DNA from 3 places in the Mesorhizobium sp. B2-1-1 genome. Region 3 is predicted to be linked to each of the others. Evidence: predicted binding sites of a transcription regulator. Region 3 holds the regulator's gene; each other region holds the start of a gene.
What was found. The regulator HrcA, encoded in region 3, represses chaperone genes, less so after heat shock. The targets are predictions, from matches to a motif close to GTTAGCACTCNCNNNNNGNGAGTGCTAAC.
Positions count from the first base shown of each region.

Region 1: a site for HrcA is predicted at 7,096-7,124, ahead of groES (co-chaperone GroES). Genes of this name have one in related genera too.
Region 2: a site for HrcA is predicted at 2,596-2,624, ahead of FJ972_RS07805 (co-chaperone GroES). Genes of this name have one in related genera too.

Region 1 covers NZ_CP083954.1:4,218,409-4,228,066, reverse strand. Annotated here, with positions in the region: gene FJ972_RS20845 (hypothetical protein) at 1-155, shown strand, start outside; gene FJ972_RS20840 (hypothetical protein) at 155-559, shown strand; gene FJ972_RS20835 (hypothetical protein) at 561-728, shown strand; gene FJ972_RS20830 (YkgJ family cysteine cluster protein) at 733-1,116, shown strand; gene FJ972_RS20825 (LysE family translocator) at 1,194-1,805, shown strand; gene FJ972_RS20820 (hypothetical protein) at 1,906-2,184, opposite strand; gene FJ972_RS20815 (nuclear transport factor 2 family protein) at 2,291-2,665, opposite strand; gene FJ972_RS20810 (OsmC family protein) at 2,683-3,129, opposite strand; gene FJ972_RS20805 (zinc-dependent alcohol dehydrogenase family protein) at 3,166-4,128, opposite strand; gene FJ972_RS20800 (TetR/AcrR family transcriptional regulator) at 4,273-4,884, shown strand; gene groL (chaperonin GroEL) at 4,985-6,640, opposite strand; gene groES (co-chaperone GroES) at 6,710-7,006, opposite strand; gene FJ972_RS20785 (TetR/AcrR family transcriptional regulator) at 7,399-8,025, opposite strand; gene FJ972_RS20780 (MFS transporter) at 8,152-9,333, shown strand; gene FJ972_RS20775 (D-arabinono-1,4-lactone oxidase) at 9,346-9,658, shown strand, end outside.
Region 2 covers NZ_CP083954.1:1,603,157-1,612,814, forward strand. Annotated here, with positions in the region: gene FJ972_RS07775 (Hsp20/alpha crystallin family protein) at 25-531, opposite strand; gene FJ972_RS07780 (Hsp20 family protein) at 610-1,092, opposite strand; gene FJ972_RS07785 (hypothetical protein) at 1,119-1,268, shown strand; gene FJ972_RS07790 (DUF982 domain-containing protein) at 1,360-1,677, shown strand; gene FJ972_RS07795 (usg protein) at 1,801-2,079, opposite strand; gene FJ972_RS07800 (hypothetical protein) at 2,104-2,445, opposite strand; gene FJ972_RS07805 (co-chaperone GroES) at 2,782-3,096, shown strand; gene groL (chaperonin GroEL) at 3,154-4,785, shown strand; gene FJ972_RS07815 (hypothetical protein) at 4,858-5,169, shown strand; gene FJ972_RS07820 (helix-turn-helix domain-containing protein) at 5,147-5,527, shown strand; gene FJ972_RS07825 (DUF982 domain-containing protein) at 5,508-5,804, shown strand; gene FJ972_RS07830 (LysR family transcriptional regulator) at 5,892-6,809, opposite strand; gene FJ972_RS07835 (DsbA family protein) at 6,943-7,581, shown strand; gene FJ972_RS07840 (NAD(P)-dependent oxidoreductase) at 7,618-8,229, shown strand; gene FJ972_RS07845 (ROK family protein) at 8,270-9,658, opposite strand, start outside.
Region 3 covers NZ_CP083954.1:754,240-763,897, forward strand. Annotated here, with positions in the region: gene cysK (cysteine synthase A) at 1-344, opposite strand, end outside; gene FJ972_RS03565 (LysE family translocator) at 537-1,154, opposite strand; gene FJ972_RS03570 (PQQ-dependent sugar dehydrogenase) at 1,283-2,653, opposite strand; gene FJ972_RS03575 (hypothetical protein) at 2,778-2,972, opposite strand; gene hrcA (heat-inducible transcriptional repressor HrcA) at 3,010-4,122, opposite strand; gene rph (ribonuclease PH) at 4,308-5,024, shown strand; gene FJ972_RS03590 (VOC family protein) at 5,208-5,618, shown strand; gene rdgB (RdgB/HAM1 family non-canonical purine NTP pyrophosphatase) at 5,618-6,280, shown strand; gene hemW (radical SAM family heme chaperone HemW) at 6,277-7,455, shown strand; gene FJ972_RS03605 (EamA family transporter) at 7,554-7,988, shown strand; gene FJ972_RS03610 (hypothetical protein) at 8,062-8,241, opposite strand; gene rsmI (16S rRNA (cytidine(1402)-2'-O)-methyltransferase) at 8,441-9,352, shown strand; gene FJ972_RS03620 (YraN family protein) at 9,345-9,658, shown strand, end outside.

The DNA.
Region 1 (9,658 bases), 2.3 Mb from region 3:
CGCTCAACCGCATCATTTCCGAACGCGATGCCCTCACCCAGGCGCGTGAAGCCAAGACCGCGCGTTTGCGCGAACTGCGCCTGGAAAAAGAGGCAGATGAAATGGCTGCGGCGGCCGCACAGGCGGCGTTGCCGAAACGGGCCGGAAGACGCTGATGGCGACGAAGCGTGTGCCGGCGACACCAATCGCCGCTGATGCGACCATCGCCGATATGGTCGAAACATTGGACAAGCCAGTCGAATATGTCCGGCGTGTGCTGGAAAAACTCGAACGCTGCAAGCGCGTCCATGGCGATGCACAGGTGCGCGTCGGCGTGCGGGGCCGCGCCGAGTGCCCGAACTATTTGATCGAATATGTCCGCCAAGACGCCAAGACCCGCGAGCCGGTGACCCATCAGGACGCCGCCTACAGCGGCAGCACGCATCGCGAACTGGCGCCGCATCACATCGCGGAGGCGAGGAACTGGTCGCCTGAGGAAATGAACATAACGGCGGTTTCGGCCCTGATCGGCCGTTTGCGCAGTCCGCGCGCACCATCGCGCTTCGCCGACGAGGACTGAGATGGCCATAAAATTCTCCGCCAAGGACCAACCGCCGGCGCCCGCCGCCGCTGCAAAGCCGGTCAAGCCGGCTGCCGCGCCGAAGGCCGATGCAGCTGCCGAGGCCGCGACCGATCTATTCAAGTCGCCGGCCGAGGCGCCGTCGCGCAAGGCAGGCAAGAAGAAATAGCGCCTTGCCGCAAGACGCCGACCGCAATCCTGCTGCGCAGGGGCTGTTCAACCCGGTGGCCGCAGCCAGCCTTTCATCGTCGCAACGAGGCACCGTCCCGGCATTTGATTGCCAGAGCTGCGGCGCCTGTTGCTCCTACTCGGCCGAGTGGCCGCGCTTTTCCACCGAGGACGACGCGCACCTCGACCGTATCCCGGACAAGTATGTCGCGACCGATCTGTCGGGTATGCGTTGCGAGGGCCCGCGCTGTTCGGCCCTCTGTGGCGAAGTGGGCAAGGCAACCGCTTGCGGCATCTACGAGCTGCGCCCGGATGTCTGCCGCGCCTGCATGCCCGGCGACGAGGATTGCCTGATGGCGCGTCGGGCGCACGGGCTGCCTGTCCTCTGATCTGACGGCGCCGCGGCTTGTGCGCGGGGATTTCGCTGCTACGCTGCCCGCCGGGCAGCACAGCGGAGGACCAAATCGTGAGCATCGAATTCTTGTTGACGTCGCTGATCGTGGTGGCTTCGCCCGGCACCGGCGTCCTCTACACGCTGAGCGCCGGGCTTTCCCGCGGCGCCCGCGCCTCAATCGTCGCCGCTTTCGGCTGCACGCTCGGCATCATCCCGCATATGGCTGCCGCCATCACCGGCCTCGCCGCGCTCCTGCACACCAGCGCGGTCGCCTTCGAGACGCTGAAATATCTGGGCGTCGCCTACCTCCTTTACATGGCCTGGAACACGCTGAAGGAGAGGGGTGGTCTGAACGTCGAGGACAATGTCGCGCCGCGCTCCACCGGCAAGGTGATTGCGAGAGGCATCCTCGTCAATGTGCTCAACCCGAAGCTGTCGATCTTCTTCTTTGCCTTCCTGCCGCAGTTCGTCAGCACGACCGAGCCGCACGCGCTGTCGAAGATGCTGGAACTGAGCAGCGTCTTCATGCTTTTGACCTTCGTCATCTTCGTCGGCTATGGCATCTTCGCCGCCTCGATCCGCAGCCATGTCGCGTCGCGGCCGAGGGTGCTGACCTGGATGCGCCGCACGTTCGCCGGCGCTTTCGTCATGCTCGGCGCCAAGCTTGCGCTGGCGGACAGGTAGAATTCGTTCGCCTCGCCTTGGCACGAAATCGATGCCGAACAATGAGAAGGCGAGCCTTGGCCCGCCTTCTTTTGTTCTTCAACTCCGGACTAGCCGGCAATCATTTGTTCGCGCCGCCGAGCGCCTTCAATTTTTCGCAGAACGGGGCATACGGCTTGCTCATCGCCGCATCCTGACATTCCTTCATCATCATGGCTTGGTCGTCCTTGGACATTTTTGCCCAGGCGGCTTTCATCTCGGCGTCGGATTTCATCGTCTTCATGCTCGCATCGGTGAAGAACGGTTCCATCATCTTGGGCGAGTCGAGCGCTCCGGCAAGTGCCGTGCCGCTGAGAACGGTCAACGCGAGTGCTCCAAAGCAGGCGGTTCTGATGTTCATGACATTAGTCCTCCCTATGGTCTTTCTCGATCGTCGAATGGCGGTCGGACTCTATTCCTAGCACAAACCGATGTGTATTAGGTGTAACTCATATGGTGAAGCCGGCCTATCCCTTGACGTAGCCCATCGCCTCGACGATCCGCCCGCCCTCGACGCGCATCAGATTGACGCCGCGCAGCGAATTGCCGTCCGCCATCCAGTAGCGCCAGCGGATCGTCGCCCGCTCGCCGGCGACGAAGGTCTCCTCGATGTCGAAGCGCGTGCCGGGCTGGGTCGCGATCGCCGTCCATAGCCCGACGCAGGCCGCCTTGCCGGCATGGCGCGCACCGTCCGGTGCCGGCACGGTGTTTTCAATCACGCAGTCCTCGCCCACCAACTCGGCAAGCGCCGACGGATCGTGCAACTGGAACACATCGTTGAAGCGCCGCATGATCTCGGCTGTCCGCCGCGACTCTGGATGACCGTCCATGATGCTGCTCATCTCGTACTTCTCCTGATTCATTGTTGCGCGGCGGTACCCACGAGGGTCGCCTTGAGGTTGATCTGGGCCACGCCGGCCAGCGCGCGCGAAACGAGACAGCTCGCCTTGGCGGACTGGGCAAGGCGCTCGAACTGGTCTTCGGCGAGCCCCGTGACCTCCACCGCCGTTTCAAGGTCGATGCGGGTGATGGTCGGCCCGGCCTCGGTCGCTCCGAGGTGCACCCTGGCGATGGTGCGGATGTCCCGGGGAACATGACCTCCCTGGCCAAGGATGAAGGTCAGCGCCATCGAGAAACAGCCGGCATGCGCGGCCGCGATCAGTTCTTCCGGGTTGGTGCCGGGGCCGTTCTCGAAACGCGACGGAAAGGAATAGGCGCCTTCGAACACACCGCTGCCGAGCCGCAGCCGGCCTGAACCTTCCCTCAGCGTGCCTTGCCACTCGGCCGAAGCTTCACGAATTGTCATTGCTGTTCTCCCTTCTGGTTCGATCGATATGAAAGATCAGGCTCCGTCGATGACGACCTTCCCGAAGACGTCGCCCTGCTGGAAATAGCGGTAGGCGTCGCGGGCCTCGGCGAAGGGGAAGACCTTGTCGATGACCGGTCTCAACCGGTGCGCCGAGACGGCGTTGAGCATCGTTTCGAGGTTTGCGCGGCTGCCGACGAACAGACGGCCGATTGTGACGAGGCTGCGCTGATAGACGGCGCCGGGGATCTGCACCGTTGCGCCCTTCGCATCCTGAATGGTGAGCAGCACGATGCGCCCATAAAGCGCGCTGGCGATCAGCGACTGCGCGAAGGTCGGCGGGCCGCCGGTTTCGACGGTAAGGTCGATACCGCCGGTTTCGCCACGCACCATCGCCCCCCATTCCGGCATGTCGGTCGAGGAGACGACGAGGTCGGCCCCCATCGCCCGCAGCTTGCCGACCTTCTCGGCGCGAGAGGTGACGGCGACGACGCGGCAGCCGAGCAGCTTGGCGAACTGCAACGCGAACAGCGAGACGCCGCCCGAGCCTATGACTAGAACCCATTGGCCGGGCTTGGGAATCTCCGCCCCGGTCAGTGCGTTCCAGGCTGTCAGGCCGGCGCAGCTCAGCGTTGCCGCCTCGCGCCAGTCGAGATGCTCGGGAACTCGCACCGCCCATTGCTCGTCAAGCACGGCGTACTCGCCGAGCATGCCATCCAGCGTGCAGCCGAGCTGGTCGATCAGTCCGGCATTGATGCGGCCATCGATCCAGCGGGCGAAATAGCTGCCGGTGACACGGTCGCCGACGGCAAAGCGTGTGACATCATCGCCGATGGCGACGACCTCGCCGGCGCCGTCGCTGAGCGGAACGATCCCGCGGCGCGGTGTCAGGGGGTAGGTGCCATTGAGGATCATCGTATCGCGTCGGTTGAGCGAGGTGGCGCGCACCCGCACCACGATCTCCTGGGGACTTGGCTCCGGTCGCACCTCTTCCCGCATCACCAGACATTCGGTTCCGCCCAACCCTCAAGACGATAGCTGCGCATTTCGGCTCTCGATTATATAGACTGATCTACATATTATGTAGACCAGTTGTCATATTTCTGGCAAGGCTTATAAGGATCTCTCCTGACAGAGGTTGACATGGCGAACGATACGAGAGCCCGCATACTCGAAACGACCGGATTGCTGCTCAGGCGGCGCGGCTATCACGGCACTTCGCTCAATGACATACTGAGCGCCAGCGGCGCCCCGCGCGGCTCGCTCTATTTCCACTTTCCCGGTGGCAAGGATCAGCTGGTCGTCGAAGTGACGCGCGCCAGCGTGGCCGAGGTGACTGAGAGGCTTGGCGCCGAGCTGGCGGCGGAAAGCGATCCGGCGGTTGCCGTTCACCACATTTACCAGTCGGTCGCTCGCATGCTGGAGGACAACGAATTCTCGCTCGGCTGCCCGATCGCGCCGGTCGTGCTCGATGCGCCGAACGACGTGCCGGACTTGGAGGAAATCTGCCGCTCCGCTTTCGAGCAGTGGATCGGCCTGCTGCGCCAGGCGTTTGTCAGGGCAGGGGTGGTCGAGCGCCGCGCACGGGCGCTGGCGCTGTTGGTCGAGTCCTCGCTGGAAGGCCTGATGGTGATTGCCCGCGCCACCCGCGATCGCTCATCGATCAACGTCGTGGCCGATGAGGTGGCTACCCTGATCGAGCAGGCAGTCCTCGCCGGCAAGGCGACGCGGCAAGCGGAGAGCACTGCTGTCTGACGCTGGTTCCAACCGACTACGCTGAAGCAAAGCCTGAATGTGCAAAGAAAAGGGCGGCATCGCTGCCGCCCTTTCCGCATGCATAAAGCAGATGGCTGGATTAGAAGTCCATGCCGCCCATACCGCCCATGCCGCCGCCGCCCATGCCGCCAGGCATGCCGCCGCCAGCCGACTCCTTCTTCGGAGCCTCCGCGATCATGGCTTCGGTGGTGACCAGCAGGCCGGCGACCGAGGCCGCGTCCTGGAGAGCCGTACGCACGACCTTGACCGGATCGACGATACCCATGGCGATCATGTCGCCATATTCGCCGGTCTGGGCGTTGTAGCCGAAGGTCGCGCCCTTGTTCTCGAGGATCTTGCCAGCAACGATCGATGCTTCCGCACCGGCGTTGGCAGCGATCTGACGGGCCGGGGCCTGCAGTGCGCGGCGAACGATGTTGATGCCGGCGGCCTGGTCGGAGTTGACGCCGGTGGCCTTGAGGTTGCCCGAAGCGCGCAGCAGGGCCACGCCACCGCCGGCAACGATGCCTTCTTCTACGGCCGCGCGGGTCGCGTTGAGGGCGTCATCGACGCGGTCCTTCTTTTCCTTCACTTCCACTTCGGTCGCACCGCCGACGCGGATAACGGCAACACCGCCGGCGAGCTTGGCCAGACGCTCCTGCAGCTTCTCCTTGTCGTAGTCCGAGGTGGTCTCCTCGATCTGCTGCTTGATCTGGGCAACGCGGCCCTGGATCTCGGCCTTCTTGCCGGCGCCGTCGACGATGGTGGTGTTCTCCTTCGAGATCGACACCTTCTTGGCGCGGCCGAGCATGTTGAGGCCGACATTCTCGAGCTTGATGCCGAGGTCTTCGGAGATGACCTGGCCACCGGTGAGGATGGCGATGTCTTCCAGCATGGCCTTGCGGCGATCACCGAAGCCCGGAGCCTTGACGGCGGCGATCTTCAGGCCACCGCGCAGCTTGTTGACGACCAGCGTGGCCAAGGCCTCGCCTTCGACGTCTTCCGAGATGATGAGCAGCGGCTTGGAGGTCTGCACGACCGCTTCCAGGACCGGCAGCATGGCCTGCAGGTTGGAGAGCTTCTTCTCGTGGAGCAGGATGTAGGCGTCCTCGAGATCGGCAACCATCTTATCGGGGTTGGTGACGAAGTAGGGCGAGAGATAGCCGCGGTCGAACTGCATGCCTTCGACGACTTCCAGCTCGGTCTCGGCGGTCTTGGCTTCCTCGACGGTGATGACGCCTTCGTTGCCGACCTTCTGCATCGCTTCCGCGATCATCTTGCCGACCGACTCGTCGCCATTGGCCGAGATGGTGCCGACCTGGGCGACTTCCTCGGAGGTCTTGATCTTCTTGGCGGCCTTGCCGAGAGCTGCGACCACTTCGGTCACGGCCAGGTCGATGCCGCGCTTCAGGTCCATCGGGTTCATGCCGGCGGCAACCGCCTTGTGGCCTTCCTGGACGATCGACTGCGCCAGAACGGTCGCGGTCGTGGTGCCGTCGCCGGCGATGTCGTTGGTCTTCGAAGCGACTTCGCGGACCATCTGTGCGCCCATGTTCTCGAACTTGTCCTCAAGTTCGATTTCCTTGGCGACGGTGACGCCGTCCTTGGTGATGCGCGGTGCGCCGAACGACTTGTCGATGACGACGTTGCGGCCCTTGGGGCCGAGCGTGACCTTCACCGCGTCGGCGAGGATGTTGACGCCGCGCAGCATGCGCTCACGGGCGTCGCGGGAGAATTTTACGTCTTTGGCAGCCATGTTCAACTCCTGGCAGGGGCTCGGATCGAGCCCGAAGATTTAAGATTCAGTTGATGGAAAGGCCGATATTCAGCCGATGATGCCCATAATGTCGGATTCCTTCATGATCAGAAGGTCTTCGCCATTGAGCTTGACTTCGGTGCCCGACCACTTGCCGAACAGGATGCGGTCGCCAGCCTTAACGTCCAGGGGCACGAGCTTGCCAGCTTCGTCGCGGGCGCCGGAGCCGACGGCGATGATCTCGCCTTCCTGCGGCTTTTCCTTCGCCGTGTCGGGGATGATGATCCCGCCGGCGGTCTTGGATTCGGATTCGACCCGGCGTACGACCACGCGGTCATGAAGCGGGCGGAACTTCGACTTTGCCATGTTTTCTTCCTCGATGAGAACGGTGAGAAACAGTTCCTCCGTCCGGCGAAGCCGGACAATCTACAAAGCCCGGCGGTACCGGACCTGTGGTTAGCACTCACCCAGGGCGAGTGCTAACGTGGCGGTGAAATAGGCTGCTGGCTGGCGAGAGTCAAGGCGCGCGCGAGCGGGCAGCGGCGCGAAATTTTGTTTTCCGCGAAAGCCCGCTCGCAGAACGTGCCAGTTGCCGCTGGCCTTTCATGCGAAATGCGCCGGTTCCTCCCGCAATCGACGGCAAAACAAGGCGCGGAGGGTGCTCTGCCGCTATCGGTCAGAGATCCTGCCGCCCGATACTTCGATACGCAAGACGTGTCGATGTCACGGGAGAGGGGCGCGAAAGCCGCCGCCGAAAACTACAGAAACAATCTCAGCTGCGTATGGATGATGGACCTGTAGTCGTCGATCGTGCGGCGGCCTTCCTTCTCGTCCTGCGTCAGCGCTAGCCGCACGACGCCGCCGGCAAGCTGGAAGATCAGGAACACCACGCGCGCGAAGTCTTCGCGCCGGTCGGGCCGCAGCATCGGAGCGACGTGGTCGCAGAACATCTTGGCCTGGTGCCTTGTCTCAGCAATGTCGAGGTTCTGCAGCGCCTTGTCAGCCTGTATCGCGTTCTGCAGATCCTGGATGGCCGGGTCGTCGGCCACGCGCCGGTAATAGTCCTCGATCATGCGGTCCGCGGCAGCCGTCACGTCCTCAAGCCCACTTATTTCGGCGATGATCTCGCCGAAGCGTGCGCGGCTTTCCTCCGAGAAGCGCTCATAGAGCATCGCCAGGATCGCCGATTTGTTGGGGAAATAATGGTAGACGGTGGCGATCGGTCCGCCCGCCAGTGCGCCCACTTCCTTCATCGTCACCGCGTCGATGCCTTTTTCGCCGATCAGCCGCATGGTCGTCGAAAGGATCGCGTCGATGCGTTCGCGGCTCCGCTCCTGCTTGGGCCTGCGCCTCGGCGCCGTCGCCATCCGGCTTGCTTCTGCCATGCGCCCAATCTCTCGCGAGAGCTTCAAAATTCCCGGTTGACAAGAAACATGATCAAGTATCAGTTTCGTAATGCTGACAAGTTGTCAGCTTTTTTATCGCGCTGCAAGGACGTTGGGAGGCGCCTCGTGACTGCGACGCAAGCCGTACAAGCGGAAAATGGCGATTGGCTGGTCGGCAACCCGACCGGCGTCGAGCTCGGCTCCGCATTATGGATCGGCTCGGTCGGGCTGCTGATCCTCGGGCTTCAGCCCGTGCTGCTTGGCGCGCTCTACACCGAGGGCCATGTCAGCGGCGATGAACTGGCGCTGGTCGCCACGGCGGAGATGATCGCAATCGCCATCGGTTCAGCCGTGGTGGCGATGCTGCTTTCCGCGCGCAACATGCGCTGGAAAAGCGCCGTCCTTTTGATCCTGCTGGCCCTGGCGAATGTATGGACCGCCCATGCCGCAAGCGCCAATGCGCTGATCGCCGCCCGCGCCATCGCCGGGCTGGCTGAGGGCGGCCTGGTCGCGATCGCCACTGAACTGATCGCCCGTTCGCGCCGGGCGGAGCGCATCGGCGGCTATTTCGTGACGCTGCAGACCCTGGCGCAATGTGCGCTCGCTCTGCTTTTGGCACTCTATGTCATTCCCGAGGCGGGGTCGTCCGGCGGCTTCATCGTGCTTGCCGTCGTCTGCGTCGTCTCGCTGGCGGCCGCTTTCACCGTACCCGGTGACTACGCCGACCTGCCGAAAGAGGAGAACCTGGCCAATGTGCTGACGGTTCCGTCGATCACCGCGCTATTGTCGGTCTTCTGCTACTTCATGTTCTTCGGCGCGATCTGGGCCTTCCTGGAACCGCTCGGTGCGCAATATGGGATTGATAGCTGGACCGTCGGTCTGATCGTCTCGGCCAGCCTGGCGACGCAGGTCCTGGGCGCGATGACGGCGACCGTGTTCGAGGCGCGCATCGATTACCGCATTGCCATTACGGCCATCGGTGCCGTCGCGCTGGTCTCCTCCCTTGTTCTTGCCAGCGCACCTGGCCTGACGACATTCTGGATCGCCGCCTTGGTCATGGGCTTCATCCTGTTGTTCATCGTACCCTATCAGATCCGGCTGGCGATCACGGCCGACGAGACGCGTACCGCCGTGCTGCTGGTGCCGGCCGCACAGCTCTTCGGCTTGGCGATCGGGCCGGTGGCGGCGTCGCTGCTCATCAATGGCAAGGATTTCCGGCCCGTGCCGGAATTCGCCGCGGCAAGCGCGTTTGCCAGCGTGGCCCTGCTTGGCCTGTTCGTGGCCACTATGCGCCGTCGGCGCGTCTGACGGGACGGCTGGATGTCGACGATCACCGCGCGGAACTGGAGCAACTGGTCGGGCTTCGTGCGCGCCGAGCCGAAGCTGATCGCCACTCCAACCGACGCCGGCGAGCTTGCCGATCTGGTGCGCACGGCACCTGGGCCGCTGCGGGTGGCGGGTGCTGGCCACTCCTTCACGGCGCTGGTGGCATCGCAAGGCTCGATCGTTTCCCTGGAGAAGATCGAGGGGCTGGTCTCGCACGACATACAAAGCCATCGCGCGCGGGTGCGGGCAGGGACCCGGCTCGGCCCGCTAATGCACATGCTGCACGGCATCGGCCAGGGCCTGCCAA
Region 2 (9,658 bases), 850 kb from region 3:
TGTCCAACCGCCGGCATAGGTGGTTCAACTCTTGATTTCGATCCGCTTTGCCTGCGCTTGCGCTTTCGCGGTCTTCGGCAATGTAACCGTCAGGACGCCGTTCCTGAAGCGCGCTTCGACATTGTCTTGCTCTACCTCGACGCCGAGCGGAATGCGGCGCTCGAAACGGCCGTAATAGCGCTCGGAGAACTGGCGCTCCTTGTCCTCGGTCTCGGACCGCTTTTCGCCCTTCAGGGTCAGCACGTCGTCATCGAGCAGGACCTCGATGTCCTTTTCCTCCATGCCGGGCACTTCGGCCGTGACACGGACCTCCTTTCCAGTGTCGGAGATCTCGACGCTTGGCCAGCGTGCGCCCTCGGCGGCAACGGAAGACAAGGATGGCAGCCCCGAACCGAAACCACGGAAAACATCGTCGAAAAGACGGTTGACCTCGCGGTGCAACGACATGAACGGATCACGTTCGCCATCGCGCAAAAGGCTGGGCACCTGTCCGCGTTCCCGGCCAAAAGGAATGAGATCACGTACGCTCATTGTCTTTCTCCTCTTTGCTTGCGTCTCCACCACCGGGCGACCGGCGTCCGGTTGGTGGAAGCCCTGACCCGAATTGCCTCACGCAGCCTGTTTTTCCACTTGCACGGGCTTTGCCGCGGATTTTTCCTTGGCTTTGGCCATGCTGGTGCCGATCTCGATCTTGCGCGGTTTCATCTCTTCGGGAATCTCACGCTGAAGATCGACGGTCAGGAGACCGTTGACGAGGCCGGCGCCGGTCACCTTCACATGGTCGGCAAGTTCGAAGCGTCGCTCAAACGGCCGTCCGGCGATGCCGCGATGCAGGTATTCGCCATTGTCCTCTCCGGCACGCTCGCCGGCGATGACGAGCATGTTGGGTTCATGCACGATGCTCAATTCGTCTTGACTGAAGCCGGCTACCGCCATGGTGATGCGGTAGGCGTCGTCACCGGTCCTGGAGATATCGTAGGGCGGCCAGTTGTCGACGTTCGCCGTGCGGCTGGCATTCTCCAGCAGGTCGAAAATACGGTCGAAGCCTATGCTCGACCGATAGAGTGGTGAAAAGTCGAAAGCGGTTCTCATAGCCATATCCTCCTTCGCTGAGCAACATGGGTACGAGGAGTGCCAAGGATGCGGCACTCCTTGACCTGCCGGCCCTTCCGGCGCCGGCGGAATCGATCTGGGAACTGACGGGCGTGGCGTCAAGAGGCCTGATCGAACGTCTCGTCGAGATTCCGGCGGCCCTTGACGCGGCCTGAACGGCTGACCATCTCGATCACGGATGGACGGTCGCCGGTGACGCCATCCGATTGCTTACTCGCAAAAAGACGTCAAAAAACGGAGGAAGTGATGAACGATATTCGGTTTCCCCAGCCGATTACCCTCGAATTGTCGGACGCCCCACGCAAGGTCGCCAGCAGCTTCGAGGCTCTGGAATGCCTGGATCAACAATGGCCGAAATGGGCGCGCGGACCAAGCTGGCGCGCCGCCGGCCGTGCATGCCGTGATGCGCTGGATGGCTGGCGCAGCGGGCGTGCCGCCTACAAGGCCTTCTTGAAGGCGGCCAAGCGAGCCGGCCTGACGAGGGGCCGCTCCGCTTCGCCCCAGCAATTCCGTTCCGCGGCGATGTCAAGGACGGCCCAGCCGATGGCTGTCAGAGCAGGATGACACGAATCCCATCACTCATCCTGCTCGGGAACTCTGATTTTAGGTATGCTCAATCGAGCCTTTGAGCGCGCCGCGTTGCAGGCGACGCGCTTCAGGTTTTTTGATCCGCTCAATGTGATCCGCTCAATGGATGGCAACGATGCCGTCAACGGCGCGCCATTCCGACGGTGTGATTAGATGATGATGTGCGACGCGCACGGAATGCAGCGCGCCGTCCAGTTCGCTTTCCCAATAGCCAAGGAAGCCCTTCAACTCCGGGAAATCGGGAGCGAGGTCGTATTCCTGCCAGACATAGAGCTGCAGCAGGTTGGGGTAGTCAGGCATATGATAGTGAATCTCGGCCGTGGTCAGGCCGTAGCCATCCATCTGCAGGCGGAATTCTCTGCTGACCGCAGTCACCATATGTTTCTCCTTTCGCTTACGACCTTATGCATTCATCCTGGCGAAGTCGTGCCGGAATTCATCCGGCGTGGACCGCGGCGCCGGCACGTCGATGTCGAGCTTGCACAAGGCCTCCATGATGTGGTCGAAGGAAACCGGCCGCTCGACTCCCGGCGGCAGGCGCAGTTCCGGCATCGACTCCACCGCGCAGGCATCCGAGGCCCAAGACGACAGGATCGCCCGCTTTTCCCAGAGGTCGAGCGCGCCGTCTTCCAATACCTCGTCAGGATGTTTGAAGTGCCTCGCCGGCGAAAGCAGCCGGTCAAGCGAGGTGTCGGGCGTGTCAGTCAGGGAAGGCATGATCGGCGAAAATTTATGTCGGTCCATCGCTGTCCTCCGTCTGCAAAAACTCCTCGATAGCGTCCAGTTTCCGGCTGTGCTTCGGCAGCGCCGGCCAGGATAATCTTGTTGGCTCTTCACCAAAATTCAAGCGGTGAAATCGTCGACCTGGCGAGAATCCCTGCATGATAACAACGCGTTGGCACTCTCATGCGACGAGTGCCAAAATTTTTGCGCGGACCTCTTGAAACCGGAAAATTCCAAAACTAGCTCGATATGCGCGCGCGATGCCTGAACAAGGGTCGCGGCACCTCTTGCCGGGCCGATATTGCCGGTCCGGCGCGGAGGAACCTCAAAAACTGTTTGTCCTTGAAGGAGAACGACATGACGTTCCGCCCATTGCACGACCGTATCCTGGTCCGCCGCATCGAAGCCGAGGAGAAAACGGCTGGCGGCATTATCATTCCCGACACAGCCAAGGAAAAGCCGCAGGAAGGCGAGGTGATCGCCGCCGGCCCCGGCGCCCGCAACGAAGCCGGGCAGCTACAGCCGCTCGACGTCAGGGTGGGTGACCGCATTCTGTTCGGCAAATGGTCCGGCACCGAGATCAAGCTCGGCGGCCAAGACCTGATTATCATGAAGGAAAGCGATGTGATGGGCGTGATCGAGCAGACCGCGACCGTGAAGAAGGCCGCCTGACGGCTTCTTGCCAAGTTACCAGTCAACGAAAGCTGCCTAAATTGAAGGAGTGATCCAATGGCTGCCAAGGAAGTGAAATTCCATACCGAAGCCCGCGAGAAGATGCTGCGCGGCGTCGACATTCTGGCCAATGCGGTGAAGGTGACGCTCGGTCCCAAAGGCCGCAACGTCGTTATCGATAAATCCTTCGGCGCGCCGCGCATCACCAAGGATGGTGTGACGGTGGCCAAGGAGATCGAACTGGAAGACAAGTTCGAAAACATGGGCGCGCAGATGGTGCGCGAAGTCGCTTCGAAGACCAACGACATCGCCGGCGACGGCACCACAACCGCGACCGTTCTGGCCCAAGCCATCGTCAAGGAAGGTGCCAAGGCCGTTGCCTCGGGCATGAATCCGATGGATTTGAAACGCGGCATCGACAAGGCCGTGGAGGCGGTCGTTGCCGAACTGAAGGCCAACGCTCGCAAGGTGACGAAAAACGATGAGATCGCCCAGGTCGGCACCATTTCGGCCAATGGCGATCCCGAGATCGGCCGGTTCCTCGCCGAGGCGATGGAGAAGGTCGGCAATGAAGGTGTCATCACGGTGGAGGAGGCCAAGACCGCCGAGACCGAACTGGAGGTGGTCGAAGGCATGCAGTTCGACCGCGGCTATCTCAGCCCGTACTTCATCACCAACCAGGACAAGATGCGCGTCGAGCTCGAAGAGCCCTATGTGCTGATCCACGAGAAGAAACTGTCCAACCTGCAAGCCATGCTCCCCGTCCTCGAGGCAGTCGTGCAGTCGGGCAAGCCGCTGCTGATCATCGCCGAGGATGTCGAGGGCGAGGCGCTCGCCACGCTGGTCGTGAACAAATTGCGCGGCGGCCTGAAGGTCGCGGCAGTCAAGGCGCCCGGCTTCGGCGATCGCCGCAAGGCGATGCTGGAGGATATTGCCATCCTCACCGGCGGCACGGCGATCAGCGAGGATCTCGGCATCAAGCTCGAGAACGTCACGCTGCAGATGCTGGGCCGCGCCAAGAAAGTGGTGATCGAAAAAGAAAACACCACCATCGTCGACGGCGTTGGCCGCAAGGAAGAGATCCAGGGCCGCATCGCCCAGATCAAAGCGCAGATCGAGGAGACTACCTCCGACTACGACCGCGAGAAACTGCAGGAGCGGCTGGCGAAGCTCGCCGGTGGCGTCGCCGTCATCCGTGTCGGCGGTTCGACGGAAGTCGAGGTGAAGGAGCGCAAGGACCGTGTCGACGACGCGCTGCATGCGACCCGTGCGGCGGTCGAGGAAGGCGTACTCCCGGGCGGCGGCGTCGCGTTGCTCCGGGCCGCCAAGGCGCTCGATGCCTTGCCGATCGACAATGCCGACCAGAGGACCGGTGTCGAGATCGTGCGGCGTGCGATCGAGACCCCGGTGCGCCAGATCGCGGAGAACGCCGGCGCCGAGGGCTCGATCATCGTCGGCAAGCTGCGTGAGAAGAGCGAGTTCGGCTGGGGCTGGAACGCCCAGACCAACGAGTTCGGCGATCTCTACGGCCAAGGCGTCATCGATCCGGCAAAGGTCGTGCGCACCGCGCTTCAGGATGCCGCTTCCGTCGCTGGCCTGCTGGTCACCACCGAGGCGATGGTGGCCGAGAAGCCAAAGAAGGAGGCCGCGACCCCTGCCATGCCCGCCGGCGCGGGCATGGACTTCTAGGACGCCGGGAGGCCGCCCGCTCCCACAAGTGGGAGCGGGCGCTTCCCGGGGAAAGTTTGGAGAGAGACCACTATGACCGGTATCGGTTCCGTTTCGGCGCCCACGCATCCGGCAAACGAATTTCTCGCCTACGAGGCAGAATGCAGGAGCGTGCTGGGGCCATTGTTGATGCGCGTTCTCGACATGGCCGAGTCCGCAGGCTGGAGCCGCCGTACGGCGGCGTCGACGCTGATGTTCCTGGCCGCGCAGCATGTGTCGGCAGCCTCGGAAGGCTCCGGCGGCTCAACCAGGGATGGAGGGCGCGATCATCTGAGCCCCACAGCGAATGATGGACCGATGTCCGGTTGGGGAGAGGACCGACATGATCGTGGGCCAATTGCGTGAATGCCTGAAAACGTTGAGGTGGAAAGCGGCAGACCTCGTCGACGAGCTTGGTTGGCCGCAAGGCCAGGTCGCCGCCTGGCTCGATGGGCGGGCGCGGCCGCCGCTTTCCGTCCTTGCCTGGCTCGAGGCGCTCGCCAAGGCGCATAAGGCGCTACCGGCGCCCGGCCGAGGCTCGCCGGTGCTCAAGCCAAGCCCGGTCGAGCCAGCCGAGATCAGGCTCGCGGCCGCCGGAAATCCGACGACACCGGCGCACCCGCCCTATCCGCGCCGACCTGTCTTCGCGCACCAGGCTGCCCGACATGCTTCGGTTCGTTTGCCATCGAATGGAGGTTTAAACCATGGCACAGATGCGCTTTGAAGAACCCGTGACCATCTTGGTCGGAATGGGGCTTCCGGTGACGATCGAGACTGCGATGGAAGCATATGCCATGCTGCAGGACTGGCCCGTTGCCAGCCGGAACGGCGCCCATGCCGTCGCCCTCAACGCTTGCAAAGCCGGCATTGCCGGCGAGATCGATGCGGAAACCGTGCGGGCGACCTTGATCGCCTTCGCGCGCCGCAATGACATTCTGGTGCCGAATATGATCTCGCCTGCCAGTATCGCATCCGGTGGCCGCGCCGTGCGAGCGGATTGAGTATCTATTTGCGACCTATCGGTGAGCGCCCCGGCGATCCAAAATGATCGGCCCGTCAGCCTCGAGCTGGCGGGCTGTCTCGTCGCCTCAGGCCGTTTCGACGAGACGCGAGCGTTTCTTCTCGGCGGCCGCCAGCAACTCGACGAAGGCGCGGACCTTGGCTGGCCGGAACCGGGCCGGAGGGAAAACGGCATGGATGCCGCCGACAGGCAACATCCAGTCGGCAAATACCGGCACGAGACGTCCCTCGGCGATATCGTCGCCGACACTGTAGTCGGGAAATACGCCCAATCCGATACCGGCGAGCACGCAGGCAAGAGCCGCCGGGCTCTTGTCGCACATGATGACCGGGTTGAGTTCGGTCAACACCGTTTCTCCCTCTCTTGAAAACAGCCATTGGCCGACGCCGCGCAGCTGGGCGTTGCCGACCCAGGCAAGCGATCTTGCCTGGCGCGGGGTGACATCGGGCGGCAGGCTTGCGGCGAAGCTCGGGTTCGCCACCACGACCTGCTGTATCGTGCCCAGGCGCCGCGCCTGATTGGACGAATCCGCAAGCCAGCCGACGCGGATGCCGAGGTCGATCTGCTCGTCCACCAGATTGCTGACGGCGTCATCGAAAATCGCCTCGACGCGCATATGCGGATAAGTTCGGAGATAGGCGGCCATGACCGGCGCAACGATCTTCGTGCCATAGTCGAGCGGCGCGGTCAGCCTCAGCATTCCCTTGGGTTCGATCGCCCCGTGCGAGATCTCGCCATAGGCCGCTTCGGCTTCGCGCAGGATGATCATCGCGCGGTCGTAGAACAGGCGACCCTCCTCGGTCGGCGTGACACGCCGCGTCGTGCGCCGCATGAGCGTCGCGCCCAATTCCTGTTCAAGCCTGCCGACCTGGTGGCTGACCACGGCCTTGGCTACGCCAAGCCGGTCCGCCGCCGTGGTGAACGAGCCTGTCTCCATCACCGTGGTGAAATAGACGAGCCGATTGAGATTCAGGAGTTCGGTCATGCGCTTTGTCTGATTGAATCAGACAGTTTGTATTATTGGACGCTATTTATTGCAAGACCGTCACCTGCCACATGTGGCCAAGAAGTCTGGCGGATGCGGCAGCCAACGCCACGGCAACGGAGACCGGACGACCGTGGGCAATCCAGAAGTGACCTACCTTTTCGATCCGCTCTGCGGCTGGTGCTATGGCGCAAGCCCGATGCTCGAAAAACTGTCCGGCAGCGGCGTCCGCATCGAGCTCTTGCCGACCGGCCTGTTTTCGGGGGCAGGCGCCCGGCCGATGGATGACGGTTTTGCCGCCCATGCCTGGGCGAACGACCAGCGCATCGAGCGCTTGACCGGACAGGTTTTCACGCAGGGCTATCGGGACAACGTGCTGAATGTTCGCGGCACGTTGCTGGATTCCCATGCCGCGACCCTCGCGATCACCGCAGCGGGCCTGGAAAATCCCGGCCGCCGGCTGGCCGCGCTGAAGGCGATCCAGAACGCGCGCTATGTCGATGGGCGCGATATCGTCACGGTCGGCGGTGTCGCCGAGGTGCTCGCCGCCGCCGGCATGGCCGATGCCGGCGAACTGGTGAAGGCGCCAACCGAAGGATTGCTGACAGCTCACCGCGAACTGGTCGGCCGAGGCCGCGCGCTGTTCCAGCGCTTGCATTCCAATGGCGTGCCTTCGCTCGCCGTCATCCGCAACGATGCGCCGCGCCTCATCGGTTCGAACGCGCTGTTCGGCAGTTTCGACAATCTCCTCGCTCATATCGCGGCCGCGTGATCCCCAACCGACCTCCAACAAGGAATGGAAAAAGATATGGCAAAAGTCGCTCTCATCGGCGCATCGGGCGCAGTCGGTTCGCGCCTGCTCAAGGAACTCTCCGACCGTGGCCATACCGTCACCGGCATCGCCCGCAATCCTGAAAAAATCGCTGCGCTGCCTGGCGTGACGGCCAGGAAGGGCGATGTCTTCGACATGGAAGGCCTGGCCAAGCTGATCCGCGGCCATGATGTGGTGATCAGTTCGGTGCATTTCCTCGACAGCGATGCCGACACGCTGATCGCCGCGGTGCGAGCCTCCGGCGTGAAGCGCTACCTGGTCGTCGGCGGTGCGGGCAGCCTTGAGGTCGCGCCCGGCAAGCGGCTGGTCGACACGCCCGAATTTCCCGACATCTACAAGGCCGAGGCGCAGAAGGGCGCCGACTTCCTCGACAAGTTGAAGACCATCGATGACCTCGATTGGACGTTCCTGTCGCCGTCCGCCATGTTCATCCCGGGCGAGCGAACCGGCAAGTTCCGCCTCGGCAAGGACACGCTTCTGGCTTCGGACAAGGGCAGCAGCATTTCCTTCGAGGATTACGCCATCGCGATGGTCGACGAGATCGAGAAGCCCGCCCACATAAAGCAGCGCTTCACCGTCGGTTATTGACTAGGCAGGCCAGGCCAGCTGCTTCTTGTCCACCAACATTCTAAACGTCGCCCGTCATCATCGCTCGCAGCCATGCCGTGATGGCATCGAGGTCGATCGGTTTCGTCGTGTCGACGTCGAAGAGCGGACCGCGCCGCAGCGGTTCGGCGCGCCTGGCGAGTTCGATCAGTTCGGGGATATAGGACGCGCCTGGATGGCCGGGGAGACGCTGGCCGAGCCGGGCGCCGTAACGCTCGGCAAGGACTTCGCCGGGCGCATGGCACCAGATTTCGACGGTCTGTTCGACCCCGGCATTCCTGAGATGATCATCGAGCAGCTCGCGCGGCTGGAAACCGAACCAGGCGTCGACGATGAATGTGGAGCCCGCTGGGGCTTCGCCGACGACTGACCAGATCGCCCGATAGCTGGCGCGGCCGAGCGTGCGGTTGAATGCGCGGTCGCCGCCGCCGAGCACCTCGAGAAACGGATTCTTGATCGTGTCGAGCGCAAGCAACGGCCATCCCATGCGGTCGGCGATGCCGCGCGACACCGTGCTCTTGCCGCTGGCCGGGATGCCGTTGACCAGCACGGCGCGCCTGGCCGCGCCGGCTTGCACAAAATGCCGGCCAAAAATCGGCGCTGTCGCCATGTCTGTTCCGGCCAGCGCCTGCAATCCCGCCCCGATCACGCCGGCGTCGTCGCCGAGCTGCGCCGGCTCGACCGGGCACTGGTACCACGGCGCCAGGGCCGGCGCGCGGCCGAGCGCCTTGTGTGCCGCCCAGCCAAGACCGCCGCCGAGCAGGACGACACCGGGGTCGAACATGGCGACGCTGGTATCGATGGCGGCACGTAAGGGCATTGCCCAGGCTTCGAGTATAGTGCGCGCCTGGATGTCTCCGGCGGCGTCGCGGGCAAAGAGCTGGTCGACCGAAAGGTCGGTACGCAAGCCGGCCCGCGCGATGTGACGGCCAAGCGCGGTGCCCGAACTGGTGGTCTCGACACAACCGCGCCGGCCGCAGGCGCAGACCTCGCCATTGACGTCGACAGTGATGTGGCCGAGCTGCCCTGCCGTTGCCCGGCCACGCACGATCCGCCGATGTTGAGCGACGGCCCCGCCAATGCCGGTGCCGATGGTGAACATGGCGACGTCGTGATGGCCCCGGCCGGCGCCGAGCGCCATCTCGGCGACCAGTGCCATGTTGCAGTCATTGTCGATGACGACGGGCTTGCCGGCCATGTCTTCCAGGCGCTGCGCCAGCGAGACGGAGGCCAGATTGACGTAGCCGCCGGACAGGACCGCGCGGCGATCCGCGTCGACGCGACCGGGAACACCGATGCCGATGGCCGAAACCTCCGATGTGTCGAGCCGGCGCACCATCCCGGCGATCCGCGAGAGCACAGCCTGCGGGTCCGGCGCGCTCTTTTCGGACAGACGTTCGAGGATTTCGCC
Region 3 (9,658 bases):
GACATGGTCTCGGGCATGGTGAGGATCAGCTTGTAGCCCTTGGCGGCGGCGGCGAAGGCAAGCGCTATGCCGGTATTGCCCGAAGTCGGCTCGATCAGCGTCGTCTTGCCGGGAGCGATCTTGCCCGATGCCTCGAGCGCCTCGATCATCGCCACGCCGATACGGTCCTTGACCGAGGCGATCGGGTTGAAGAATTCGAGCTTGGCAAGGAGATGGGCAACGATGCCCTTCTCCTTGGCGAATTTGTCGAGCCGCACCAGTGGCGTGTCGCCGATCGTATCGGTGATGGAATTGTAGATGCGGCCACGGCCGGGAACACGAGCGGAGGCGGCGAACTTGTTCATTGGTTTGGCTCCCAGAATGTCAGGCGGATGGAACTGATCTCAGACGGATGGCCGCCAAGATAGGCCTTCCACGGACGCAAGATAGACCGTCGCCCGAAAATATCCGAGTGGGGCCCGTGTCTAAAACGCCTCGGCCTCGGAAAAGCGTTCCCGCAAAAGCCAGTCCGGCGGAATGCCTTGGCAAAAATGGCCCTATTGGCGGGCGGCGATCGCCGCCGCCGCGCCGACCATGAAACCGGCCGCGGTGCGGTTCAGCGCCTTCAGGGCGCGCGGCGAGCGCAGGAACCAGCGCGCCTTGGCCGCCAGCGCCAGATAAGGCACCAGCACCACGAACAGGACGAGGACGGTGAGTGCGGCGAGGATGCCGTAGTCGGCCAGCGTGATGGTCTTGAGGTCGACGATGGTCGGCGTGATGGCGAGATAGAAGATCATCGTCTTCGGATTGCCGAGCGTCACCGTCAGGCCGGCGAGGAAGCTCGACGCCAGCCCGCCCTTGCCTTTCCTGGCCTCGACCGTCTCGGGCGTGATGCCGGCGGTCCAGAAGCGCCAGCCGAGGAAGGCGAGATAGGCGACGCCGGCCCATTTGACGGCGAGGAACACCAAGCCGAAGGTCTGCGCGACAAAGGCAAGCCCAAGCACCACGGCGGTGAGATAAAGGAGGTCGCCGAGCATCAGGCCGAAGGACATGGCCAGCGACGAGCGGAAGCCGGAACCGAGCGCGCGCGCCACAAGCGCGGTGACGCCGGGGCCGGGAATGGCCGCGGCCAAGCCGCGGGCGGCGCTGTAGGCGAGGAAGCCGGTGAGGGTCATGGATCGAGCCTTGCGTCCGCGAAACTGCTGGGACGGCGCCTTGTCGCACAGAGTTTCGCGGGCGGGAATTGCCTGGAGCCGGATTTGGTTGCACCAGGCATGCCCCGTGCTCGAGGCCTCCCAGCGGATCAGGACCGGCCGTCGCCGTAGGTCACGCGCCAGATGGTGCCGTTGCCGTCCTCGGTGACGATCAGCGCGCCGTCGCTCGCCACCGCCACGCCGACCGGCCGGCCCCAGACCTCGCCGCCGGAGGTGACGAAGCCGGTCATGAAATCCTCATATTCGCCGGTCGGCTTGCCGTCCTTGAACTTGAGCCGCACCACCTTGTAGCCGGTCCTGTTGCCGCGATTCCACGAACCGTGCAGGGCGACGAAGGCGTCGCCCCTGTATTCGGCCGGAAAACCGGATCCCGCGCGGACATTCCTGCCGTCGTAGAAGGCGATGTTGAGCGGCGCCGAATGCGCCTGCATCAGAATGTCGGGGACGGTGACCTTGCCGGCAAGGTCGGGACGCGCGCCCTTGTGGCGCGGATCCTCATTGTCGCCGATATAGTACCAGGGCCAGCCGTAGAAGGCGCCTTCCTTCACTTCGGTCGCATATTCGAACGGCACGTTGTCGCCGAGCGCGTCGCGCTCGTTGACCACGCACCACAGCGCGCCCGCCGCCGGCTGCATGGCCATGCCCGAACAATTGCGCAAGCCGGTGGCAACGATGCGGCCATTCCTACCGTCCGGGTCGAAAGCCCTGACGTCGGCGCGGCCTTCCTCCGCGCCCCAGGTGGCGCCGAGCGGCTTCGACCTGGCCCAGGCGTCGAGCCCGCCCCGCGGTTTTTTTGCCATGTCCTGGGCGGCGTTCGAACCGGAGCCGACCGAGAGATACAGCGTCTTGCCGTCCGGCGAGAACGCGACGTCGCGGGTCCAGTGATGAGTGGCCGGAATATCGCGGACGACGGTTTCCGGCTCGCCGGAGGCCTTCAGGTCGCCATCGCGGTAGGGAAAGCGCACGATGCTGTCGCTGTTGGCGACATAGATCCACTGCGGGCTGTCCCCTGGCGGATAGAAGGCGATGCCGTAGGGCCGGTTGAGATTGCGGGCGAAGATGCCGTCCCTGACAGGTTTCGCGCTGCCCTCGCCGAGACGGTAGACGCGGATCTGGTTGGCCTCGCTGTCGGCGACGAACAGGTCGCCATTGGGCGCGACACGCACGACGCGCGGATTATCGATGCCCGACGCGATCAGTTCCGCCGAAAAACCCGCCGGCAGCCGCGGCTCGGCGCCTCGAGGCCTTTGCACCGGACCGGCGCTGTTCGAAGCGGATCTGGTGACATAGGGCCGGGGCTGGTCTTGCGGCCTGATCAGCCGGCGCACGCCCGGCTCGTCGGCACGCCAGTCACCGAATGCGGCCGCGCCCTTCAGCACCGGCTCTGCCTGCTGGGCCAATGCCGTCGCGGCGAAGAGCAAGGCAGCAGGGAGCGCCACCGCGCCGGCAAGTCGGATCATCCCAGTCTCCAGCTTCTCGCTTCTTCATGCATGTCGTTGTCCCAAGACCGAGGTCACATGCACCAAGGGAACGGGCGGGCTCGGCAGTCGTTCCGGACGAAACGGGGAGTTGAAGGAATTCGGGTCAGGTATCCGCGTCGAGATCGGCGTCGAGGTTCTTTTCCAGTTCGACGAGGTCGGCCGGCAGCGGCATGCCCATGGCGCGGATTTCGCGCAGCTTCTCGCGCAATTGCTCCTGCACTTCGCGCACATCCTCAGGCTGGTTGACCATCTCCTCCAGCAGCAGGCTGATCTGGGCCTTGAACGATTCCAGCGCCATCTTTTCTCTCCTCGGCCGGCTGGATCGATCCCAGCTCTCAGCGCAGCATGCGCGATATCAGCTGCGCCGTATAGTCGACCATCGGGACAATGCGGGCATAGTTGAGCCGGGTCGGGCCGATGACTCCGAGCGCGCCGACGACGCGGGCGTCCTTGTCGCGGTAAGGCGCCACGACCAGCGACGAGCCGGAGAGCGAGAAAAGCTTGTTTTCCGAGCCGATGAAGATGCGCACGCCCGGTCCCGCCTCGGCGAGGTCGAGCAGCTGGATCAGCCCGTCCTGCGTCTCCATGTCCTCGAACAGGTGGCGCAGGAGTTCGATGTCGGCCTGGGCGGTGACGTTTTCGAGCAGATTGGCGCGGCCGCGCACGATCAGGCGCGCCGGCAGGCCGCTTTCCGCGCCGGCCCACACCGCCAGCCCTTTCTCCACCAGGTCCTGCGACAGCGTGTCGAGCGCTGCCCTTGTCTCTTCCTTGATACGCTCGACCTCCGCCCGCGCCTCGGCCAGCGTACGGCCGCGAATATGGGCGTTGAGGAAATTCGAGGCCTCGTGCAATTGCGAGACGGTGATGCCGGCCGGCAGATCGATGACCCGGTTCTCGACGTCGCCGTTCTGCGACACCATCACGGTCAGCGCCTTGGTCGGTTCGAGCTGGATGAACTCGATGTGCTTAAGGGCCACCTCGTTCTTGGCGGCCAGCACCAGGCCGGCGCCGCGCGACATGCCCGACAGCATCTGGCTGGCCTCGGTCAGCATGTGTTCCAGGGTAGCGCCCGAGCCGGAGGCTCGCACCTGCGCCTCGATGCTGCGCCGCTCCTCGTCGGAGAGGTCGCCCAGTTCCATAAAGGCGTCGACGAAGAAGCGCAGGCCGGCCTGCGTCGGCAGACGGCCGGCCGAGATGTGCGGCGCGTAGATCAGGCCGAGATGTTCGAGGTCGCTCATCACGTTGCGGATGGTGGCGGGCGACAGCGAGGACGGCAGGATGCGCGACAGGCTGCGCGATCCCACGGGCTCGCCGTCCCTCAGATAGGAATCGACGATGCGCCGGAAGATGTCGCGCGAACGCATGTCGAGCGCCTGAAGTGCGGGCGCCTGAAGTGCCGGCGTGTGAAGAGCGAGCGACTGCGAAGCGGGATCGACTGCCTTGGTCATTGCGGCCATAACCTCCGGTTCAAGGATATAGACTTCGCGGCGCTGCGCGCAACCCGGTGTCGTGTTGCGCGATCACCCCGGTGTCGCCGCGTTTGCGGCCGCCGGTCCATTTTCCTTTACGCCGTGCCCCGCATGCGTCTAAAAGCCGGCCAAGATTCAAAAAAGCTGACAAGAAAGCAGGCCGAATGCGCCCCTCCAAACGCCAGTTCGACGAAATGCGCGCCATCTCCTTCGAGCGCGGCATCTCCAAACATGCCGAAGGCTCGTGCCTGGTGAAGTTCGGCGACACGCATGTCTTGTGCACGGCAAGCCTGGAAGAAAAGGTGCCGGGCTGGATGCGCAATTCCGGGAAAGGCTGGGTGACGGCCGAATATGGCATGCTGCCGCGCTCGACAGGCGAGCGCATGCGCCGCGAGGCCTCCGCCGGCAAGCAGGGCGGGCGCACGCTGGAGATCCAGCGGCTGATCGGCCGCTCGCTGCGCGCGGTGGTCGACCTGCAGGCGCTGGGCGAGCAGCAGATCACCGTCGACTGCGACGTCATCCAGGCCGATGGCGGCACCCGCACCGCCTCCATCACGGGCGGCTGGGTGGCGCTCTACGATTGCTTGCGCTGGATGGAGGCCCGGCAGATGGTGAGCGTCGCCAAGGTGCTGAAAGACCATGTCGCGGCGATTTCCTGCGGCATCCATGACGGCCAGCCGGTCATCGACCTCGACTATATCGAGGATTCCTCGGCCGGCACCGACGCCAATTTCGTCATGACCGGCAAGGGCGGCATCGTCGAGATCCAAGGCACGGCCGAGGGCGAGCCCTTTTCGGAAGGGCAGTTCGCCGAGCTGATGGGCCTGGCCAAGAAAGGCATCCAGAGGCTGGTGAGTTTGCAGCAGATGGCGGTGGTTTAGGCTTTCAATGTCGAGCCCAGGCGCCCCCCTCTGGCCTGCCGGCCATCTCCCCCGCAAGGGGGGAGATCGGTTGTCACCTCTGCCTTCGCCAATCTCCGGCATTGCAGGACGAGCGCTTTCGGCAACGCCGCCAATCTCCCCCCTTGCGGGGGAGATGGCCGGCAGGCCAGAGGGGGGTGCCTCGTGATCCCCTCTGCAATTCTTGAATCCGCTCTTTACGTCACCGACCTCGCCGCTGCCGAAGCCTTCTACACCGACATCCTCGGCCTCACTCCTCTCGGCAAGGTCGAGGGCCGCCATCTCTTCTTCCGTTGCGGAGCCGGCGTGCTGCTGATCTTCAACGCCGAGGCGACCAAGGTCCCGCCCGCGCCCGACGCGAGGCTGAAAGTGCCGCCACACGGCACATCGGGCGAAGGCCATCTCTGCTTTGCGGCGACCGCCGATGAAATCAGCCGCTGGAAATCCCATCTGAAGGCGAAGAACATCGCTGTCGAAAGCGAATTCGAATGGCCGCAAGGCGGCCGCTCGCTTTATATCCGCGATCCCTCCGGCAATTCGATCGAATTCGCCGAGCCGAGAATCTGGGGACTTTGATGCATTTTCTCGACGGAAAAAAGATCGTCGTCGCCAGCCACAATGAAGGCAAGCTGCGCGAATTCGCCGATCTGATGGCGCCATTCGGATTCGAGGCGAAATCGGCGAAGGACTATGGCTTGCCCGAACCCGAGGAGACCGGCACAACCTTCGAGGAGAACGCCTATATCAAGGCCTTCGCCGCGGCCAAGGCGACGGGCCTGCCGGCGCTGTCGGACGATTCGGGCCTGTGCGTTGACGCGCTCGACGGCGCGCCCGGCGTCTACACCGCCAACTGGGCCGAAACGCCTGATGGCAGCAGGGATTTCGGCATCGCCATGCAGCGCACCGAAGTGGCGCTGCAGGAAGTCGGCGCCGCCACGCCCGCGCAGCGCACGGGACGCTTCGTCGCCGTCATCTGCCTCGCCTTTCCCGATGGCGAGGCCGAATATTACCGCGGCGAGGCCGAAGGCACGCTGGTCTGGCCGCCGCGCGGCGAGCTCGGATTCGGCTACGACCCGGTGTTCCTGCCCGACGGCTTCGAAAAGACCTTCGGCGAGATGAGTGCCGAGGAAAAACACGGCTGGAAACCCGGCCAGGCTACGGCGCTGTCGCACCGCGCCCGCGCCTTCCAGAAATTCGCCCAAGCCCGATTGGGTCTGGCCCGGTTAGGCTCGGCATGATCAGGCCCGGCGCCACCATGCCGCTCGACCGCAGCCCCGGTTTCGGCGTCTATGTGCATTGGCCGTTCTGCGCGGCCAAATGCCCCTATTGCGACTTCAACAGCCATGTCCGCCACCAGCCGGTCGACCAGGAGCGCTTTGCCGCCGCCTTCGAGGCGGAACTGGCGACGATGCGCCAGCGCACCGGCCCACGCGAGGTGACCAGCATCTTTCTCGGCGGCGGCACGCCGTCGTTGATGAAGCCGGAAACGGTGGCCAGGGTCCTGGACGCCGTGGCGAAGAACTGGACGGTGCCCGACGGCATCGAGGTGACGCTGGAGGCCAATCCCTCCTCGGTCGAAGCCGAACGCTTTCGCGGCTATCGCGCTGCGGGCGTCAACCGGGTCTCGCTCGGCGTGCAGGCGCTGAACGACAAGGATTTGCGCTTCCTTGGCCGGCTGCACAATGTGGACGAGGCGCTGCACGCGATCGGGCTCGCGCGGGAGATATTCCCAAGGCTCTCCTTCGACCTGATCTACGCACGGCCAGGCCAGACGCCGGAGGCCTGGGCATCGGAGCTCGAACAGGCGATCGGCCACGCCGCCGACCATCTGTCGCTCTATCAGCTGACCATCGAGGAAGGCACGCCGTTCCACGCGCTGCACGCGGCGAAGAAATTCATCATCCCCGACAACGACCACGCCGCCGACCTTTATGCGCTGACGCAAGAGGTGACATCAGCCCATGGTTTGCCGGCATATGAGATCTCAAACCACGCCCGGCCGGGTGCCGAAAGCCGGCACAATCTGACCTACTGGCGCTATGGCGAATATGTCGGCGTCGGCCCTGGCGCGCATGGCCGCTTCGTCGAGAACGGCCACCGCGTCGTGACCATCGCGGAGAGGATGCCGGAAACCTGGGCCAATCTGGTCGAGGCCAAGGGCCATGGCGTCACCGGCGGCGAGACCCTGACGCGCTCCGAAGAGGCTGACGAGTTCCTGCTGATGGGACTGAGGCTGGCGGAAGGCATCGACCTGTCGCGCTACGAAGCGTTTTCCGGGCGCGGCCTGTCGAGCGCACGGCTGTCGGTGCTGCAAGGCGAAGGGCTGGTGGCGCCGATCGGCAACGCCCGCCTGCGCGCCACGCCCGCCGGCATGATCGTGCTCGACGCCGTGGTGGCCGATCTGGCACGGTAGGCTGGGATGCTGCTCCCAATCTCGAAGCCAAGATTACGCTTCTGGAGGCGGCTGTTTCGCGGTATCTGAGTTGAGACCCGACCGGTGAGGCTATCCGAATGAACCTGCCGCTCTCCTGGCAATTCTGGGCGCTGTTGTCGGCGACTTTCGCGGCGCTGACGGCGATCTTCGCCAAGGTCGGCATCGAGACCATCAATTCCGATTTCGCCACCCTCATCCGGACAGCCATCATCCTGGTCGTGCTTGCGGCGATCCTCGCCGCCAGCGGCCAATTCCAATCGTGGGCCTCGATCTCCGGGAAGACCTGGCTTTTCCTTAGCCTGTCGGGACTGGCGACCGGAGCCTCGTGGCTCTGCTATTTCCGCGCGCTGAAAATCGGCAATGCGGCGCAGGTGGCGCCCATCGACAAGCTAAGCGTCGTGCTTGTGGCGGTGTTTGGCGCGGTCTTTCTCGGCGAGCGGCTCACCGGTGCGAACTGGCTTGGCGTCGCCCTTATCGCGGCGGGCGCGGTGCTGGTCGCTTATCGAGGGTAGTGCTGCGCCGTGGCGGGCGTTCTTGGTTTCGAGACGGGTGATGAAAATATCGAAGCGATTGGGCATCGTCCGGTCAGTGCTCCGTCGTGCTGTCGGGTTCGTTGTCGGGTAGCTTGATCTCTGGTGGCGGGCGGCGCGCGGGCCCCTGCTTGCCGTCCGTGGTGGCGGGCGGCTTCCCGTCTCCTTGCGCGGCAAAGCGCTTGCGGCCTGCATAGTAGGGCTCGAAAGCGTCCTGTATGGTCAGTCTGTCCATCCTGTCCTCCCGGGGGAATCAGGGGCTAAATCTGCGAAAGACGGTTTCGTTCCCTACTGTGGCGAAGGAATGGCGCTCGCCTTGCATTACAGCGGCTTTTGCAACCCGGCGCGGGCCGTGCCAAACAGGGCGGATGATTTCGGAACGTCCTTCGCGGCTCCATCTGGACGCGGGCGCGCCGCTGACGGAGAAGGCACCGGTGACTGGCGAGACGGGAAAGCGCAGCTATGTGATCGGGCAGACCGAGATCGCGGCCCGGCCGCTCGAACCGGCACTCTATCTGGTGGCGACGCCGATCGGCAATCTCGCCGACATCACGCTGCGCGCGCTTGAGACGCTGGCCGCCGCCGACATGGTCGCCTGCGAGGACACGCGCGTGTCGCGCGTGCTGCTCGACCGCTACGGCATCCGCCGCCGCACCACGGCCTATCACGAGCACAATGCCGGCGAGGCCGGGCCAAAATTGATAGCGGCGCTCCAGTCGGGGCAGAGCGTGGCGCTGATCTCGGATGCCGGCACGCCGCTGGTTTCCGATCCCGGCTACCGGCTGGTCGGCGAGGCGCTCGACCAGGGCATTCGCGTCGTGCCCATCCCCGGTCCGTCCGCGCCGCTTGCCGCGCTCACCGCATCCGGCTTGCCTTCGGATGCCTTCCTGTTCTCCGGCTTCCTGCCGGTCAAGGCGGGGCAGCGGCTGGCGCGGCTGGACGCGCTTAAAGCGGTGCCGGCGACGCTGATCTTCTTCGAATCGCCGCGCCGGCTGGCCGAGTCTCTCGGCGCGATGGCCGAAGCGCTTGGCGGCGAGCGCAAGGCAGCGATCGGCAGGGAATTGACCAAGACCTTCGAGGAGATGCGCACCGGCACGCTGCGGGCGCTGGCCGACCACTATGCGGCGGCCGATACGCCGAAGGGCGAGATCGTGGTGTGCGTCGGTCCGGCCGAGGCCAGGGCGGACGAGCCGGCCGATATCGACCGGATGCTGTTGTCGCTCGCCGCCGAAATGCCGGCTTCGAAGGCGGCGGCGGAAGCGGCGAAGATGACCGGCGGCCAGAAGCAGGCGCTTTACCGGCGGCTGCTGGAACTCAGGGATGCCTCTGGAGAGGACCGTGGCTAGGCTCCCGAGCGTCAGCCGTCAAAAGGCCTACCGGCGCGGCCATCGCGGCGAATGGCTGGCGGCGGCGGCGCTGGTGCTGAAAGGCTACCGGATCCTGGCGCGCCGCCATCGCACCCGTTTCGGCGAGATCGACCTGATCGCGCGGCGCGGCGACCTGGTGCTGTTCGTCGAGGTCAAGGCGCGCCGCACGCTGATGGAAGCGATGGAGGCGATCGCCCATGAATCGGAGCGCCGCATCGAAGGCGCCGCCGACATCTGGCTGTCGCGCCAGCCGGATTACGGCAGGCTGTCGATGCGGTTCGACAT